One region of the Janthinobacterium sp. GW821-FHT03A03 genome, then DNA from elsewhere that is predicted to be linked to it. Evidence: predicted binding sites of a transcription regulator. Region 1 holds the regulator's gene; the other holds the start of a gene.
The links. Region 1 encodes LexA, which represses DNA repair genes until DNA is damaged. Its sites were predicted from a motif close to ACTGTATNNNNATACAGT; they were not measured.
Positions count from the first base shown of each region.

Region 2: the regulator LexA is predicted to act here: its motif matches at 2,517-2,534, upstream of imuA (translesion DNA synthesis-associated protein ImuA).

Region 1 is NZ_JBWKUZ010000001.1:130,250-134,609, reverse strand. It holds gene purF (amidophosphoribosyltransferase) at 1-1,134, shown strand, start outside; gene AC07VI_RS00635 (cystathionine gamma-synthase family protein) at 1,178-2,419, shown strand; gene lexA (transcriptional repressor LexA) at 2,630-3,262, opposite strand; gene rpsF (30S ribosomal protein S6) at 3,528-3,914, shown strand; gene priB (primosomal replication protein N) at 3,935-4,234, shown strand; gene rpsR (30S ribosomal protein S18) at 4,260-4,360, shown strand, end outside.
Region 2 is NZ_JBWKUZ010000001.1:264,975-269,334, forward strand. It holds gene AC07VI_RS01195 (glutathione S-transferase N-terminal domain-containing protein) at 1-289, opposite strand, end outside; gene AC07VI_RS01200 (Y-family DNA polymerase) at 369-1,856, opposite strand; gene imuA (translesion DNA synthesis-associated protein ImuA) at 1,786-2,496, opposite strand; gene AC07VI_RS01210 (putative Na+/H+ antiporter) at 2,703-3,968, shown strand; gene AC07VI_RS01215 (GNAT family N-acetyltransferase) at 4,021-4,360, opposite strand, start outside.

The sequences.
Region 1 (4,360 bases):
CTGCTCAACGTGCTGGCGCATGAAATCCAGGAAGCGACGACGGGCCTGAACCTGGACCCCGACGCCATCTTCAAGGCGGTCACCGTGCTGAACCGCCGCGTCAAGGGCGGCTATGCCGCCGTGGCGCAAATCGCCGGCGTGGGCTTGCTGGCCTTCCGCGACCCGCACGGCATCCGCCCGCTGTGCCTGGGTATCAATGAAACGGAGCAGGGGCCTGAATACCTGATCGCCTCCGAATCCGTGGCCCTGGAAGGCATGGGTTTCCGCTTCGTGCGTGACATCGGCCCCGGCGAAGCCGTCTTCATCGATGCCGACAAGCAATTGCATAGCGCTCAGTGCGCCGATAACGCCAGCCTGAATCCGTGCGTGTTCGAATTCGTCTACCTGGCCCGTCCCGATTCCGTCATCGACGGCGCCTCCGTGTACGCCACGCGCCTGAAAATGGGCGAATACCTGGCGGAAAAAATCCGCACCGAGTTGCCTGGCGTGCATATCGACGTGGTCATGCCGATTCCCGACTCCTCGCGTCCGGCCGCCATCCAGCTGGCCATGGCGCTCAACATCGAGTACCGCGAAGGCTTCATCAAGAACCGCTACATCGGCCGCACTTTTATTATGCCGGGCCAGGCGGCGCGCAAGAAATCCGTGCGCCAGAAGCTCAACGCGATTCCATCGGAATTCAAGGACAAAGTGGTCTTGCTGGTCGATGACTCCATCGTGCGCGGCACCACCAGCCGTGAAATCGTGCAGATGGCGCGCGAAGCGGGCGCGACGAAGGTCATCTTCGCCTCGGCCGCGCCGCCGGTGATCTACCCGAACGTATACGGCATCGACATGCCGACGCGTGACGAGCTGATCGCCTACGGCCGCACGACGGAAGAAGTGTGCCGCGAAATCACGGCCGATTACCTGGTGTACCAGGACATCGGCGCCCTCAAGCAGGCGATTGCCGACGTCAACCCGGCCCTGACGAACTTCGAGGCGTCATGCTTCGACGGCGTCTACGTGACGGGCGACGTGTCGCAGGAATACCTGGACCGCCTCGAATATGCGCGCCACCATCCGAAGGCGGCAGCGCCCGAAGATACGCCCCGTTCCCAGCTGAACCTGAACCTGGCAACGACAGAAGCGTAATTATCTTGCCCGGCTAGCGCCGGGCTTTTTTTGCTCCGCGATCATGAACGATAAAAAAAACTACGGCTTTACCACCACCATCCTGCATAACGACCGCCGCAAGGGCATCGAGCACGGCTCGCTGCACAAGCCCGTGCACACCTCCGTTGCCTTCGGCTACGGCGACGCGCGCCAGCTCGCCTCCGTCTTCCAGGGCAAGGAGCCGGGCTTTCGCTATGGCCGCCAGGGTAACCCGACCGTGTCCGCGCTGGAAGACAAGGTCAACAAGATGGAAGACGGCGTGGCGACCCTGTGCTTCGCCACCGGCATGGGCGCCATCGGCGCCGTGGTGCAGTCCTTGCTGCGCGCGGGCGACCACGTGGTGTCGTCGGCCTTTCTGTTCGGCAATACCAACAGCCTGTGGCAAACGGTAACGGGACAGGGCATGGCCGTGTCCTTCGTCGACGCCACCGATGTGGCGAATGTGGCGGCCGCCATCACGCCGGCCACGCGGATTGTTTTCGTGGAAACTATTGCCAATCCGCGCACACAAATCGCTGACCTGAAAAAAATCGGTGACCTGTGCCGCGAGAAGGGCATTTTGTACATCGTCGACAACACCATGACGACGCCCTACCTGTTCCGCCCGAAAGCCGTGGGCGCGGGCCTGGTGGTCAACGCCTTGACGAAATCCATCGGCGGCCACGGCAATGCGCTCGGCGGCAGCTTGACGGACACGGGTGTGTTCGACTGGACACAGTATCCGAACATTTTCGAGAATTACAAGAAGGCGGCGCCGGCCCAGTGGGGCATCGCGCAGATCCGCGCCAAGGCCTTGCGCGATTTCGGCGCCTCGCTGGGCCCGGAAGCGGCGCACCATCTCGCCGTCGGCGCGGAAACCATGGCCTTGCGCCTGGATCGCACCTGCTCGAACGCCCTGGCGCTGGCGACGATGCTGCAGGCGGACCCGCGCGTCGCTGCCGTGCACTATCCGGGCTTGCCGTCGCACCCGCAGCACGCGCTGGCGACGGACCTGTTCCGCAGCTATGGTTCGTTGTTCAGTTTTGAGTTGAAGGATGGCATCGATTGCTTCGATTTCCTGAATCGCCTGAATCTGGCCATTCCAGCCAGTAACCTCGGTGACACGCGCACCCTCGTCATTCCCGTCGCCCACACGATTTTCTACGAGATGGGGGCCGAGCGGCGCGCCAGCATGGGCATCGCCGAGTCGCTGATCCGCGTTTCCGTCGGTATCGAGGACGAGGTGGATCTGCTCGAGGATTTCAGCAGCGCGCTTGAGGAATGATGTCCAGCCAAACCTGCTGCGCGTCGGTATAGGCGGCTTGCGATGCTCACCGGCTCGGCGCCCCCGTACTGAGTATGGTTCCGCTTCTCGGCCACCTTTCCCTTCCGCTCGCGACGGTTTTGTCGGGCATTGAAACTTGCGTGTCAGGCATGAGACGGGGGCAACTAAAAACTGGGGTCAGACCCGGCGGGTCTGACCCCGGCGTGCAACTTAATGCCAGCTGCGCATCAAACCTACGGCTAAACCTTCCAGGGCGAATTCGTCTTCCGGCGATACGGTGATGACCTTGAAGTCGGGATTTTCCGGGAACAGTTCGATGACGGAGCCCGTCTTCTTGTAGCGCTTGACGGTGACTTCGTCGCCGATGCGGGCAACGACGATCTGCCCGTTCTTGGCGCTGTCGACCTTTTTGACGGCCAATAAGTCGCCATCCATGATGCCGGCGTCGCGCATGGACCAGCCACGCACTTTCAGCAGGAAGTCCGGCTTGGCCGAAAACAGGGCCGGGTCGACGTTGTAGCTCGCTTCCAGGTTTTCCTGCGCCAGGATGGGGGAGCCGGCCGCCACGCGGCCGATCAGGGGCAGCGACATCAGCAGGGCCGGCGCTACCTTCGGCAGCGCCTCGGCCGCCGCACCGATCAGGCGGATGCCGCGCGAAGTGCCCGGCGAGATCTCGATGGCGCCCTTGCGGGCCAGGGCCTGCAGATGCTCTTCGGCCGCGTTGGCCGATTTGAAACCCAGTTCATTGGCGATTTCGGCACGGGTGGGCGGAAAGCCCGTGTTTTCAATCGCATCCTTGATCAGGTTCAGGATTTGTTCTTGTCGTGCTGTCAGCTTGATCATGAGCGGTGGGTGCATACTAAAATGCTGTCTATATGAACAGTCTGTATTTTTGTACAGTATCGCCCACTATGCAAGCGGAATTCGGCCTTTTTCAGCGATTTTGAAAGAAAACCTGCTGTTCGGGCAAGAACGGCGGTCGCTGGCGGGCGCGGCGCAAGCAATCATTGAATAGTTCGCAAAAGGCGGTTATAATCTTCGGCTGACCTTCCCACACCCGTCTTGACGCCGGGGTGGGCGATTATTAATCCGACCTGAAGGAGTTTGCATGCGTCATTATGAAATAGTCTTTATCGTCCATCCGGACCAAAGCGAGCAAGTGCCCGCGATGATCGAACGCTACAAAGCCAGCGTAACCACCCGCGGCGGTTCGGTTCACCGCGTGGAAGATTGGGGCCGCCGTCAAATGGCTTACTCGATCCAAAAGCTGCCTAAAGCACACTACATCTGCCTGAACATCGAATGCGACAACGAGACCCTGGTCGAGTTGGAAACAGCATTCAAATTCAATGATGCCGTGTTGCGTCACCTGACCGTTAAAATGAAGAAAGCTGAAACAGCTCCTTCGCCGATGATGAAATCGGTACAACGCGAAGACGCGGCCAAAAGCCACCGCACCGAAGCACCAGCAGCCGCTCCAGCCGCAGCCGCTTAATTTCTGACCAGGATCGTGCGCTGAACCAGCTACAAGTTACCGCCATCATTGCCGAGCGCGAAATATTGCGCTATACCCCGGCAGGGCTGCCGATTGTGAATGCAGTATTGCAACACAGTTCGCAGCAGATGGAAGCAGGAATTGCCCGTTTGACCGAGTTTGATGTTGCCGCGCTTGCCGCTGGCGAAATTTCAGGCCGGTTCAGCCAGGCAAGCTTGGGCGGGGTCTATCAGTTCACGGGTTTCCTGGCCAGAAAGAGCCGCAACAGCAAGAGTTTGGTGTTTCACATCATTGATTTTAGTGCAGTCATTCCCGACTAGCGCATTTTAGATACAGGAGCCTGACATGGCATTCGGTAAAAAGTTCGACAAAAATAAGCTCAAGCTTAAAGAAAAACGCAAACAGCAAAACCCATTGTTCAAACGTAAGAAGTTCTGCCGCTTCAC
Region 2 (4,360 bases), 130 kb from region 1:
GGTACAGCAGGATGGCGCCCGACTCGAACAGGGCCAGCGGCTTGCCGCCGGGACCATCCGGGTCGAGGATGGCGGGAATCTTGTTGTTCGGATTGAGGGACAGGAAGGCGGGCGACAGCTGGTCGTTCTGCTCGAAGCTGACCAGGTGCGGCTCGTACGCCAGGCCCAGCTCTTCCAGCAGGATGGACACCTTGATGCCGTTCGGCGTGGGCAGCGAGTACAGCTGCAGGCGCTCGGGATGCAGGGCAGGCCATTTACGGGTGATGGGGAAGTCGGAAAGTTGGGACATGAAAATCCTTATTGAGTGTATGACGTGGCGCAAGAAAGCCAGTATAGCCAAGCATGGCAGTTTCAGCAGGACAACGCCTTCAGCCAAACAAGCCGTGCAAAAACCAGCGCGGCGCGGCGTCTTCTCCGCTGCCGGCGATGCGTTCGCGGTAGACCCAGTAATGGGCGTGGTCGAGGCCTTCCGCAATAAAATAATCGCGCGCCTGCGACTGCCCCCACCAGCCCGCCTCGATGCGCTCGGCAACGGACACCATTTTCAGGGGCGAGCCATAGAAGGGCCGGTGCTCGCGCATCAGGAGGGCGATGGGCTGGGCCAGCAGCCAGGCGGGACGGGGCATGCCGGGCAAGCCGGGCGGCAAGTCGGGCGCCGCGCTTTTCCCGCCGCCCCTGGCGGGCAGCGGCAGCCACCGGTTGGCCGCCTCGGGGCGGTAATCGGCGCGCGGCGCGGCCTGCAGGACATTGTCCATGCCCAGGCGCGCCACCAGCAATTCCAGCAGGCGCTGGCGCTCCTGCGGCGTGCCGCCCGGCTCCGGGAACAGGCTGTCGCTGGGCGGCGCCATCGGCTGCACCTGCAGCGCTTCCAGGGTGAGGCCGATCACGGGCGCGTCCAGCGCCAGCTGCGCCAGGCGCTCCTTGAGCAAACGCAACAGATGCTCGTCGCGCCAGACCGCCTCGCCCAGGACCAGCTCGATGACGGTGGGCGGACGCGCCACCCTGCCCCGCTCGTGCGCCAGCAGCAGCTGTATGCGCTCGACGGCGAATTGCCGCGCGCACAGCCAGCCCGTCATCTGCTGCAGCAGGCGGCGCGCGCCGAACAGCAGCGCGTCGGCGTGCTCGACGCGGTCGAACAGTTCCAGGCTGGCGCGGAACGTGGGCGGCGCCTCGAGCCACACGAACAGTTCCGCGCCGTGGCCATGCGCGTCGTCGAGCATGTCGAGCAAGGCTGTGCCGCAACGGCGCTGCAAGCCGGGCCGGGGCAAGTGGCGCAGCTGCCCCAGAGTGCGGCAGCCGATGCCGTCCAGCCAGTCCAGCCAGGGGCGCGCGGGCGGCAGCAGGGCGCACGGCAGGCCGTCGAGACGGCGCACCAGGCTGTCCATGCTCAATGTCCGGCCCCGGCGCGTGGCGGCGCGCGCCAGCAGCCAGGCGCCGCGCGCCGTGGGGGCGCACGACAGCTGGGCCGTGTAGCCGAGCGCGCGCAAGCTGGCTGCGATGTGCCGGCACAGGGCGCGCACGCCGCCGAACAGGCGCAGGCTGGCGCCCGCGTCGACGAGCAGGGTCGCTTCCTCGCCCTGCGCCACCAGCGGCGAATATTGCAGCAGCGCCAGCGCCACCGCCTGCAGGGCCTGCGCTTCCAGCTCGGGCGAGCGTTCGTGCAGGCGCGCCTGCGGCGCCAGCATCAGCGCGCCCGCGCGGCGCATGCCGGGCCGGATGCCGGCCGCCCGCGCCAGCGGCGACAGGGCCATCACTTGCTCCTGCTCCAGCACCACGCCGAGGCTGTCAGCCGACCAGCGCGGGCAAAACACTTCGAGCGGGAGCCGGGGCAGGTACAGGCCGATCCAGAGTCGCATGGCGCAGCAATAATGAAGGAGGTTGCAGGGGCAGGAACAGGGGCGCGTCGCGCTGCGGTCCCCGGCGCTTGATGAAGCCGATCTCGATGCCGCCGGCGGCCGGGCGCACGGACAGGCGCAAGGGCGCGGGCGACGCATCCTGCGCGCCGTGCAAGGGGCGCAGCATGCAGAACAGGGTGTTGCCCGACTGCGCCGCCAGGTGCAGCCGGCGCAGGCTGTCGGCGCGCACGTGCGATTGCCAGAACAGCAGGGCGCCGCATGTGCCGCTGCGCAAGATGTTTTCCGCCGCCCACAAGGCATCGTTGCTGCCGGCGCTCTTGAGCCACAGCAATTGCGACGGCGCCAGGCCCTGCGCGGCCAGGGCCAGCGCCTGCGGCGGATGGGGCGGCTGCAGCAGCACGATGGGCAAGCCCGGCAGCTGCGCCAGCGCGGGCGCCAGCAGCCGCAATTCGCCGCTGCCCGGCTGCTGCACCAGCAGATCGATGAGGCTGCCGCTGGGCCAGCCGCCGCCGGGCAGCTGCGCCGACAGGGCGGCAAAGCCCGTGTCCAGGCAGCGCGCGGCGCCCTGGCCCAGCTGCGATGCGCGCCATAAAGACGGGTGCAAGGCTTCCGGCGACGCCATCAATTGGGAATGTTGCATAATTGAATATGAAGATGAATACTGTATGCATATACAGTACTATCCAGCCCTGCTTTTGGCAAGGCTTATCTGCCAGAGAGCGTGCCCGGGGCCGCTCCGCCACGTCCGAAAAACCCCGTTTCCCGCATCGATTGCTGTACCATAAGCACTCTCCTTACCGCTCGGCAATGCACCGGGCGGCTTCCTCCGTCCATAAGGAAACGCATTTGACCACCATCCAACTCATCAGCGCCATCGTCTTCGGCCTTGCGCTCATCCACACCTTCGCCGCCAAGTCGTTTGAAACATTATCGCGGCGCCACCCCCGCCATGCGGGCCTGCTGCACCTGCTGGGCGAAGTGGAAGTCGTGTTCGGCTTCTGGGCCTTCATCCTGATCATCATCATGGCCTTTGTCTCGGGCAGCGATGCGGCCATCGAATATGCGGAGTCGCGCCATTACACGGAGCCGCTGTTCGTCTTCGTCGTCATGGTCGTGGCCGCCTCGCGCCCCGTGCTCGACGCCGTGCAGCGCCTGCTGAAAGGCGTGGCGCGCGTGATGCCGCTGCGCACGGAACTGGCCCTCGTCTGGCTGGGCCTGGCGCTCGTGCCCCTGACGGGCTCCCTGATCACGGAACCGGCCGCCATGACCCTGGCCGCGCTGATGCTGGCGCCGCAAATCTTCCGTCCGGGCATCCCTGAATGGCTGAAATACGGCGCCTTGGGCGTGCTGTTTGTCAACGTTTCCATCGGCGGCACCCTCACCTCATATGCGGCGCCGCCCGTGCTGATGGTGGCCACCACATGGAACTGGGACAGCGCCTACATGGCCAGCCATTTCGGCTGGAAGGCCGCCATCGCCGTGCTGGTCAATGCCACGGGCGTGAGCATATTGCTGCGCAAATACCTGCACAGCAACACCTCCGACATCAAGCCGAAGGCCGGTGAAGTGGAAGCGCCGAAAGTGCCGCTGGCCGTCAGCCTCGTGCACATGATCGTGCTGGCCGGCGTCGTGACCCTGGCGCATCATCCCGTGCTGTTCATCGGCCTGTTCCTGTTCTTCCTCGGCTTCGTGCAGGCGTATGAGCGTTATCAAAGCCCGCTGATCCTCAAGGAAGGTTTGCTGGTCGGCTTCTTCCTCGGCGGCCTGGTGGTACTGGGCGGCATGCAGCAATGGTGGCTGCAGCCCATCGTCTCGAGCCTGAAGCCGCTGGCCCTGTTCTTCGGCGCCCTGGGCTTGACGGCGATCACGGACAATGCGGCCCTCACCTACCTCGGTTCGCTGATCGTCGGCATGACGGACGAAGCGAAATACATGCTGATGGCCGGCGCCGTGGCCGGCGGCGGCCTGACCGTCATCGCCAATGCGCCGAACCCGGCCGGCGTGGCCCTGCTGCGTCGCGGCTTCAAGGATGAATCGATCGGCGCCGTCGGCCTGCTGGCGGGCGCCCTGCTGCCGACGGCCGTGGCGGGCCTGGCCTTCCTGGCCCTGTAAGCACCCTCGCGGGGCGGCTGCCTGCCGCCCCGGCTCTCCCTCAGTTCCCCTCTCAGTTACCCTCATACACGAGGAAATGCAGCCGGTCATAGAACAGGCTGTAGGCATAGTCGAATGTGCCCACGCTGCGAAAGCCCTTGTGCAGATACACTTGCAGCGCCTCGCTCTTTTCCCACACCGTCAGGGTGATGCGCGCACAGCCCTTGCGGCCGGCCAGGTCGCGGATTTCATGGAACATTTGCCGGAACAAGCCCTGGCCCCGGTATTTTTCGTCGATGGCCAGGCTGCTGACGAAACAGTCGTCGGCGCGCGCATGCGCGAGCACGAAGGCGTCATACGCATCGTCGAGCGCCTTCATGTCGTCGCGGTAATAGGACACGGCGCCGCAAGCC